3 regions of the Buttiauxella agrestis genome follow, and region 1 is predicted to be linked to each of the others. Evidence: predicted binding sites of a transcription regulator. Region 1 holds the regulator's gene; each other region holds the start of a gene.
What was found. Region 1 encodes PurR, which represses purine synthesis genes. Its sites were predicted from a motif close to CANGCAAACGTTTGCNTG; they were not measured.
Positions count from the first base shown of each region.

Region 2: a site for PurR is predicted at 1,878-1,895, ahead of gltB (glutamate synthase large subunit). Genes of this name have one in related genera too.
Region 3: a site for PurR is predicted at 1,591-1,608, ahead of DY231_RS23205 (nucleobase:cation symporter-2 family protein). Genes of this name have one in related genera too.

Region 1 covers NZ_UIGI01000001.1:2,259,851-2,263,137, reverse strand. Annotated here, with positions in the region: gene sodB (superoxide dismutase [Fe]) at 1-579, shown strand, start outside; gene cydH (cytochrome bd-I oxidase subunit CydH) at 619-708, opposite strand; gene purR (HTH-type transcriptional repressor PurR) at 1,005-2,030, shown strand; gene punR (DNA-binding transcriptional activator PunR) at 2,123-3,034, opposite strand; gene punC (purine nucleoside transporter PunC) at 3,150-3,287, shown strand, end outside.
Region 2 covers NZ_UIGI01000001.1:484,482-487,768, forward strand. Annotated here, with positions in the region: gene gltB (glutamate synthase large subunit) at 1-1,846, opposite strand, end outside; gene mnmL (tRNA modification radical SAM protein MnmL/YtqA) at 2,527-3,287, shown strand, end outside.
Region 3 covers NZ_UIGI01000001.1:4,902,242-4,905,528, forward strand. Annotated here, with positions in the region: gene recG (ATP-dependent DNA helicase RecG) at 1-224, shown strand, start outside; gene gltS (sodium/glutamate symporter) at 228-1,430, opposite strand; gene DY231_RS23205 (nucleobase:cation symporter-2 family protein) at 1,660-3,051, shown strand; gene DY231_RS23210 (AsmA family protein) at 3,178-3,287, shown strand, end outside.

The DNA of each region.
Region 1 (3,287 bases):
TCGTTCGAATTACCTGCACTACCATATGCGAAAGATGCATTAGCCCCGCACATCTCTGCTGAAACGCTGGAATACCATTACGGTAAACACCATCAAACCTACGTCACTAACCTGAACAATCTGGTTAAGGGCACCGCGTTTGAAGGTAAAACTCTGGAAGAGATCGTTCGTACTTCAGAAGGCGGCGTATTCAACAACGCAGCACAGGTGTGGAACCACACTTTCTACTGGAACTGTCTGGCGCCAAACGCAGGTGGCGAACCAACAGGCGCACTGCTGGAAGCCATCAATAAATCTTTTGGTAGCTTTGCTGAATTCAAACAGCAGTTTACCGACGCGGCTATCAAAAACTTCGGCGCGGGTTGGACCTGGCTGGTTAAGCAAGAAGATGGCGCATTAGCTATCGTTTCAACGTCTAACGCGGGCACCCCGCTGACCACTGCGGCAAAACCGCTGTTGACGGTAGACGTTTGGGAACATGCTTACTACATCGACTACCGTAATGCTCGTGCAGGCTACCTTGAGCATTTCTGGGCGCTGGTGAACTGGGAATTTGTTGCGAAGAATCTGGCAGCGTAAAACCTAAAAGATATGGGCCGCGATTGCGGCCCATTTTAATCAGTGCAGTACGGCGGTTAACGCGCCAAATACGATCAGTGCCAGAACAATAACCGTTGTGGTGATTGAAAATTTCAAATCTGTGCTCATCGCTAAACTCCTTTTAATTACCTTACAATCGGTGTGTCAGATTGATTTTCCCACAACCAGAGATAAAAATCCTCCTGGTTTTAACCTGATATCGCTTTTCCCTCTTCCACTTTTCTTCCGGATAGGCCAAAATCCCTCGCTAATTTATTGCGTACCATCAATTCTATGCCCTCCTTCCGTTTTATGTCGCAATCCCGGCATACCCGCAACCCAAACGTTGCCTCAGGAGTCAGTGTACGCAAACGTTTAACATATTAGTTATCAGGAGTTTACGATATGGCCTGGAGTGAAATTTAATGGCGACAATCAAGGACGTGGCGAAGCGCGCAAACGTTTCCACTACAACCGTATCACATGTGATTAACAAAACTCGTTTTGTGGCGGAAGAGACACGCAATGCGGTCTGGGCGGCAATCAAAGAATTGCACTATTCACCCAGTGCCGTCGCACGCAGCCTTAAAGTTAATCACACCAAAACGATTGGTCTGCTTGCCACTTCCAGCGAAGCCCCCTATTTCGCCGAGATCATCGAAGCCGTGGAAAATAGCTGCTTTGAAAAAGGCTACACTCTGATTCTGGGTAATGCGCACAACAACTTTGAAAAACAGCGCGCTTATTTATCAATGATGGCGCAAAAGCGCGTCGATGGCCTGCTGGTGATGTGTTCTGAGTATCCGGAATATCTGCTGACCATGCTCGAAGAATACCGCCATATCCCAATGGTGGTGATGGACTGGGGCGAAGCTCGCGCAGACTTCACCGACTCAGTGGTCGATAACGCGTTCCACGGCGGTTATCTGGCCGGGCGTTATTTGATTGAACGCGGCCACCGTGAAATTGGTGCCATTCCTGGCCAAATGGAACGTAATACCGGCGGTGGTCGTCACGCAGGCTTTATGAAAGCGCTGGAAGAAGCCGGTATCGCCATTCCAGAAAACTGGATTGTTCAGGGTGACTTTGAGCCAGAGTCTGGCTACCGCGCGATGCAGCAGATCCTCGGCCAGTCTCATCGTCCAACGGCAGTATTCTGTGGCGGCGATATTATGGCGATGGGCGCGATTTGTGCCGCTGATGAGATGGGTCTGCGTGTGCCGCAGGATGTCTCCGTTATTGGTTACGACAATGTGCGCAATGCGCGTTTCTTCTCGCCTGCCCTGACCACCATTCACCAGCCGAAAGATTCGCTGGGTGAAACGGCGTTTAACATGCTGCTGGACCGTATCGTCAACAAACGCGAAGAGTCGCAATCAATTGAAGTGCATCCGCGCCTGATTGAACGCCGCTCCGTAGCCGACGGTCCGTTCCGCGATTATCGCCGCTAAAATATCGTAGGCCGTACAGCAGCGTCATCCGACAGTTCTGACGTAAATGGTGGATGACGCCTACGGCTTATCCACCCTACGAACTGCCCGATTTATAATGGCTCCTGCAACCACTCCTGATTCATCGTTTCGCTATCTCCCAGATAATCTAGTAACCAGGCTAGCGCGGGTGACGCATCATTTTGCTTCCACGTCAGGCAACACGCGGCATCCGGGAATGGGTTATCCAACGTCAGCTCGCACCATTTACCAGAATCTACCCACGGTCTGGCGATATGCAATGGCACCATACCGATACACAAACCTGCACTCAGGCAATCGGAACCCGATTCCCAATCCGGTACCACTACGCGCCGCTGGTTATCCAGCAGCCAGGTAATACGTTTGGGTAAAGAACGCGAAGTATCTTCCAGAACCAGCGACGGCCAGGCTCGCAAGTCGTCATCACTCAATGTGCCGCCTTGTATCGCCAGGGGATGATTCGCTGCCACCACGCAACGCCAGCTCAGTGTCCCCATGTCCCGGAAGGCAAAACGCCCACCGACAGGAATAGCCTGAGTGGCGCCAATCGCAACTTCAACGCGCCCATCCGCCAGTGCGTCCCACACGCCGTTAAAAACTTCCTGAAAAATATGCAGCTCGATATCCGGGAAATGACGGTAGAAATCCAACACCAGCTGGCGCGTGCGCTCCGGTTTTACAATATTATCGACCGCAATCGCCAGGTGTCCGCGCCATCCATTTGCGATCTGCTGGCACTGTTGCCGTGTCGTCATCATTTTTTTGATAACAGAGCGCCCTTCCTTCAAAAAAAAGACGCCTGCGGGGGTTAATTCCACGTCACGGTGACGGCGTTCAAACAGCGGCACAGCTAACCACTCTTCCAGTTGCCGTACCGTATAGCTGATGGCAGACGGAACGCGGTGCAACTCCTGTGCAGCACCACTGAAGCTGCCATTGCGCGCCACCGCATCTATCACTTCCAGCGAATATTCTGACCACATTTTTCTGCTCACAAATTTTTTGAACGCAATAGACAAATATTAGCGTTTCACAAGCGTAATTGCACTCCGTACACTCTCGCGGCAATCAACCTGCAAGATAAATCAAGAGAAAAACATGCAACCATCAAAAGGATTTCTTATCTGGCTGGCCGGATTAAGTGTGCTGGGGTTCCTCGCCACAGACATGTATCTGCCAGCTTTCGCGGCTATTCAGCAAGATTTACAGACCGATGCTTCCGCGGTGAGCGCAAGC
Region 2 (3,287 bases), 1.8 Mb from region 1:
TACGGTCGGACAGCACCAACAGAACCGTACCGTTGCGTACCATGCGCTCAGCTTCATCGCACAGTGCGGAAACTGTTTCGTGCAGTGACTGAGCAGAAGCATCGTAAGTGATGTCCAGCGTGTCTGCGCGATAATGCTGTTCTTCAAGCGAGGTCAGCTGTTGGAAATCAGACCACAGCAGAATTGGCGATTTGAAGCTCAGGCGGTGGGCCTGGCCTTCTGCTTCACAGAAGACGTTCATTTCACGGCCAATGCTGGTCGCCAGAGACATCACGTGTGCTTCACGCAGCGGATCGATTGGCGGGTTTGTCACCTGCGCAAACTGTTGGCGGAAGTAGTCGTAAATAATGCGTGGCTGGCTGGAAAGTACGGCAAATGGGGTATCGTCACCCATTGAACCGACTGCTTCCTGACCATTTTCACCCAACACGCGAATGACAGAATCCAGCTCTTCGCTGCTGTAGTTAAACTGTTTTTGGTAACTTGCGAGCGTATCGTCATCCATCTCGCGTGAGCCAACTTCTTCGTCTGGCAAATCTTCAAACGGCACCAGGCGGCGAACGTTGTTCTCCATCCACTCTTTATACGGGTGGCGGCTTTTTAAATCGGCATCGGTTTCAGCGGAATGCAGAATGCGACCAATACGCGTGTCGATAACCATCAACTCGCCAGGGCCGACGCGGCCTTTTTCTACCACTTCGTCAGGCTGGTAATCCCAGATCCCCACTTCAGAAGCACAAGTAATCAGCTTATCTTTAGTGATGACGTAGCGCGCCGGACGCAGGCCGTTACGGTCCAGGTTACAGGCGGCGTAGCGCCCATCGGACATAACGATACCGGCCGGACCATCCCATGGCTCCATGTGCATGGAGTTAAAGTCGAAGAACGCACGCAGCTCGGGGTCCATGTTCGGGTTGTTCTGCCAGGCCGGTGGCACTAACAGACGCATTGCACGAACGATATCCATCCCGCCTGCCAGCAGCAGCTCAAGCATGTTGTCCATGGAGCTTGAGTCAGAGCCCGTTTCGTTAACGAATGGCGCGGCATCATGTAGGTCTGGGATCAACGGAGTCTGGAATTTATAGGTACGCGCACGCGCCCACTGGCGGTTACCGGTGATGGTGTTGATTTCACCGTTATGCGCCAGATAGCGGAACGGTTGAGCCAGCGGCCAGCGTGGCACGGTGTTGGTGGAGAAACGCTGGTGGAACAGGCAAATTGCTGATTCCAGGCGTAAGTCCGCCAGGTCCAGGTAAAAGCGCGGCAAATCTGCCGGCATACACAGACCTTTATAGATATTGACCAGGTTTGAAAGACTACAGACGTAGAAGTCTTTGTCCTGAATACGTTTCTCAATGCGACGGCGAGCAATGAACAGGCGACGTTCCATATCACGTGGACGCCAGCCAGCCGGGGCATTAACAAAAATTTGTTCGATGCGAGGCTTTGAGGAGAGGGCGATTTCACCGAGTACGTCTTCATTGGTTGGCACTTCGCGCCAGCCAACAATCGACAGGGTCTCGTTTTGCAACTCTTCTTCAACGATGCGGCGGCTTGCGCTCGCCAGAGCGTCGTCTTTATTTAAGAAAATCATGCCGACGGCATAATTTTTTGCCAAACGCCAGCCGCGCTCTTCCGCAACGATTCGGAAGAAACGATCGGGCTTTTGCAACAGCAGGCCACAACCATCACCGGTTTTACCATCGGCGAGGATTGCTCCACGGTGTTGCATTCGGGCCAGTGCGTGAATAGCAGTACGCACTACCTTGTGGCTAGGTTCGCCTTCTATGTGGGCGATCAGGCCGAAACCACAGTTATCCTTCTCAAGGGATTTATCGTACAACATATCAGTGAACCTCCCCAGGCTCTACGTGATTCCCGATACCGATTGCGTCCAGACGCAGCAAGGGCATGGCGACGGGGTTTGCGCATCTACGCTCACCTCGCGTGTCGCCCTCTTTATGTCTAACGCATCCGGTTGCACAAGTATTGAGGACTTGCTTTAGAGGGAATCTTAATTACTGCATAAATATGATGGGCACAGAACCCATCCAGAAAGCTTCCAGCGGATTTCCAAGTTATCGGGAAAGCGCACACAGGTCAAATGGCATTCTTATTTATACGAATATGTGCTAAATGACATTTAACATTATGAAATTAAACATTTTATTATCATTTTTATCGTATTTAGACGGCAGGGAAATCGCTTGGGTTATGTGATCTCTCTCACTGTATGAGAGGCTGCAAAATTCCAGACCATGCTGGTAATGATGTTATTGGCAGGATCTTATGCTAACAACGCGGTTCCGCGTGTTGTATGACACTGTTTTTCACAAGGTCACATATTCTTTAAAAATAGCGGGTCAACATAAGGAAAAGTAATCATCTTTTAGATGCGTAAAATTGCACTAATTATGAATTTATATTCAATAGATAAAGCTGCGCCAGAGCGATTGATCCAGGTCATCGCTAAATTGGGCAGATAATGGCAGGCTACGTCCCTTTGACAGGGCGGCCCATCAGATTATGCAGTTACAAAAATTAGTCAATATGTTTGGTGGCGATCTTCAGCGTCGGTATGGTCATAAAGTCCATAAACTCACGCTGCACGGCGGGTTTAGCTGCCCAAATCGTGATGGCACAATTGGCCGTGGCGGTTGTACTTTCTGCAATGTTGCGTCATTTGCCGATGAAGCCCAACAAAACCACTCTATCGCCGACCAACTCGAGCGCCAGTCGCAACTCGTTAATCGCGCTCAACACTACCTTGCCTATTTCCAGGCATACACCAGCACATGGGCAGAAGTGCAGGTGCTGCGTTCGATGTATCAACAAGCTGTCAGTCTGGCGAGCATTGTGGGGTTATGCGTCGGGACACGCCCGGATTGCGTACCGGATAGCGTGCTGGATTTGCTCAGTGAATATCATGAAAAAGGCTATGAGGTCTGGTTAGAACTGGGCCTGCAAACGGCGCATGATAAAACGCTGCATCGTATCAATCGCGGGCATGATTTTTCCTGTTATCAGGAAACCACTCGCCGCGCTCGCGCACGTGGCCTGAAAGTCTGTAGCCATCTGATTGTCGGCCTGCCGGGTGAAGGGCAGGAGCACTGCATGGAGACGCTGGATAAAGTGGTTGAAACCGGCGTTGATGGCATCAAGCTCCACCCTCTGCACATTGTTAGTGGCAGCACGATGGCTAAAAGCTGGCAGGCAGGGCGCTTGCAGGCGATTGAATTAGAAGAGTATGCGACAACTGCCGGGGAGATGATTCGCCATACTCCGCT
Region 3 (3,287 bases), 2.6 Mb from region 1:
TTGTGATTGCACAAAAGGATTTAGAAATTCGTGGGCCAGGTGAATTACTCGGCACGCGCCAGACGGGGAATGCCGAGTTTAAAGTAGCTGATTTGCTGCGCGATCAAGCGATGATTCCAGAAGTACAGCGCCTTGCGCGCCATATCCATGAACGCTATCCCGAGCAGGCAACCGCGCTCATTGAACGCTGGATGCCTGAAACGGAACGCTATTCAAATGCCTGATGCTTAGCCAAAGATTGGCAGCATCAGATACATCTTGATTACCAACGCGTTGACGATATCAATAAAGAACGCGCCAACCATTGGCACCACCAGGAACGCCATGTGTGACGGGCCAAAGCGCTCAGTAATCGCCTGCATGTTAGCGATTGCTGTAGGCGTTGCGCCCAGGCCAAAACCACAATGCCCCGCAGCAAGGACCGCCGCATCATAGTTTTTACCCATCAAACGATACGTCACGAAGATGGCATACAGTGCCATAAAGATGGTCTGCACCGTCAGAATCGCCAGCATTGGCAACGCCAGAGAAGCCAGCTCCCACAGCTTCAGGCTCATCAGCGCCATAGCGAGGAACAGCGACAAACAGACGTTCCCGAGCACGGAAACTGCACGTTCAAATACCCGATAGAAGCCGAGCAGTGAGAGTGTGTTGCTGAGGATAACCCCAACAAATAACACGCAAACAAACGTCGGTAATTCAAAGCTCGTGCCTTGAATGAGTTGGCCCGCAAACTTACCCACGGTAAGGCAGATAGCAATCATCGCAATGGTTTCAATCATCACCATGGAGGTGATCATGCGCCCGACAGCCGGTTTTTCAAAAGCGGTGGGATCAATGCTATCTTCAGGTGTGCCATTTGGCGTGGATGAGTGTTTGACCAGATAACGCGCCACCGGCCCGCCAATCAAACCGCCCAACACTAAACCAAACGTTGCGCAAGCCATCGCAACTTCAGTGGCGTTCTGGAAGCCATAGCGCTCGGTAAACAGCTTACTCCAGGCCGCTCCCGTACCATGTCCGCCCGATAACGTAATAGAACCTGCCAGTAAACCCATTAATGGATCAAGGCCCAACAGGCTCGCCATACCAATACCGATGGCATTTTGCATCACCAGCAAACCAACAACCACAACCAGGAAAATACCGACAACTTTGCCACCCGCACGCAAGCTGGAAAGGTTGGCGTTAAGGCCGATGGTGGCAAAGAAGGCGAGCATCAAAGGGTCTTTGAGGCTCATATCAAATTCAAATTCCCAGCCGACGCTCTTTTTGAGCACCAACAAGGCCAGAGCGATTAAGAGTCCACCCGCTACCGGTTCAGGGATAGTGTATTTTTTTAACAGCGGTATGGTATGGACCATTTTACGGCCCAGTAACAACACGAGAGTTGCGGCAACAAGCGTAGAAAGTGTGTCGAGATAAAACATAGAAGTGCTCCTGTTTGCGCATATTTCTCACAGACGCTTTTAATTATCCTTCACTGGAATTTCAGGGTTTAGAAAAGTCAGCAGCTGGATTTTAACCAAAAAACAGCTGAAAGTTATATAAAAAGGTCGTTATATACACTTTTTATCTTATGAAACTTCGGTAGCAAACGTTTGCTTTTACCATTCAGTCCGCTAAAATCACCGTTTTTTCTCCTGGGGATAATTTCCGATGTCTGTTAATGCTGTTGAGTCAGACGATGCGCAACCGATTGCTAAGACTCATTCCAGTGAATTGATCTACCGCCTCGAGGATCGCCCTCCTCTTCCACAAACACTTTTTGCTGCCGGGCAGCACTTATTAGCGATGTTTGTAGCGGTTATCACGCCTGCGATGTTGATTTGTCAGGCGCTGGGACTTCCGGCTGAAGATACCCAACACATTATCAGCATGTCTTTGTTCGCCTCAGGCGTAGCATCGATTATCCAGATTAAAGCCTGGGGCCCGGTTGGCTCTGGGCTTCTGTCTATCCAGGGCACCAGTTTTAACTTTGTTTCACCGTTGATTATGGGCGGCATGGCATTGAAAAATGGCGGTGCCGATGTACCAACCATGATGGCCGCACTCTTCGGCACGTTGATGTTGGCAAGCTGCACAGAGATGCTGTTGTCGCGCTTTCTGCATCTGGCTCGTCGCATTATTACGCCACTGGTTTCTGGTGTAGTGGTGATGATTATCGGCCTGTCGCTGATTCAGGTTGGCTTGACATCCATTGGTGGTGGCTACGGTGCAATGAGCGACCACACCTTTGGCGCGCCGAAAAATCTGCTGCTGGCAGGTGCCGTGCTGCTGGTCATTATTTTGCTTAACCGTCAGCGAAACCCTTACTTACGTGTAGCGTCACTGGTTATCGCGATGGCGGTAGGTTATGCGCTGGCCTGGGCGATGGGCATGCTGCCGAACGTCGCGCCATCAACCAATACAGACCTGATCATGGTGCCAACGCCGCTTTATTACGGGTTGGGTATCGACTGGAATTTGCTTATCCCGCTGATGCTGGTGTTTATGGTGACGTCTCTGGAAACTATCGGCGATATTACGGCAACGTCTGACGTTTCCGAACAGCCGGTTTCTGGCCCGCTGTATATGAAGCGCCTGAAAGGTGGCGTGCTGGCGAACGGCCTGAATTCCTGCGTTTCCGCCGTGTTCAACACCTTCCCTAACTCTTGCTTCGGCCAGAACAACGGCGTTATTCAGCTTACTGGCGTTGCCAGCCGCTATGTCGGTTTTGTCGTTGCGCTGATGCTGATTGTGCTGGGCCTGTTCCCAGCAGTAAGCGGATTCGTACAACACATTCCCGAACCAGTTCTGGGCGGCGCAACTATCGTGATGTTCGGCACCATCGCCGCATCCGGCGTGCGTATTGTCTCTCGTGAACCTCTGAACCGCCGCGCAATTATGATTATTGCGCTGTCCCTGGCGGTCGGTATGGGTGTTTCTCAGCAGCCACTGATTTTGCAGTTTGCACCTGAATGGCTGAAGACATTGCTCTCTTCCGGTATTGCTGCCGGTGGTATCACCGCTATCGTGTTAAACCTGATTTTCCCACCTGAGAAAAATTGATGTACTTCACGCGCTGGCGATTTGTTTACGCCAGCGCGTGTTACCCCTCCTGACAATCCCATCCTTGAGCTATAACGGTAAATGGGGCATAAAACCCTTTACCGAAACTTCATGGGATGGAAGACAATGAAATTTCTCGGAAAGCTAATCATTGCGTTATTGGTTGTCGTACTTGTACTGCTTCTTGCTGCTTATCTTTTACTGCAAACCCGTTGGGGCGCCGCCCAGGTTAGCAG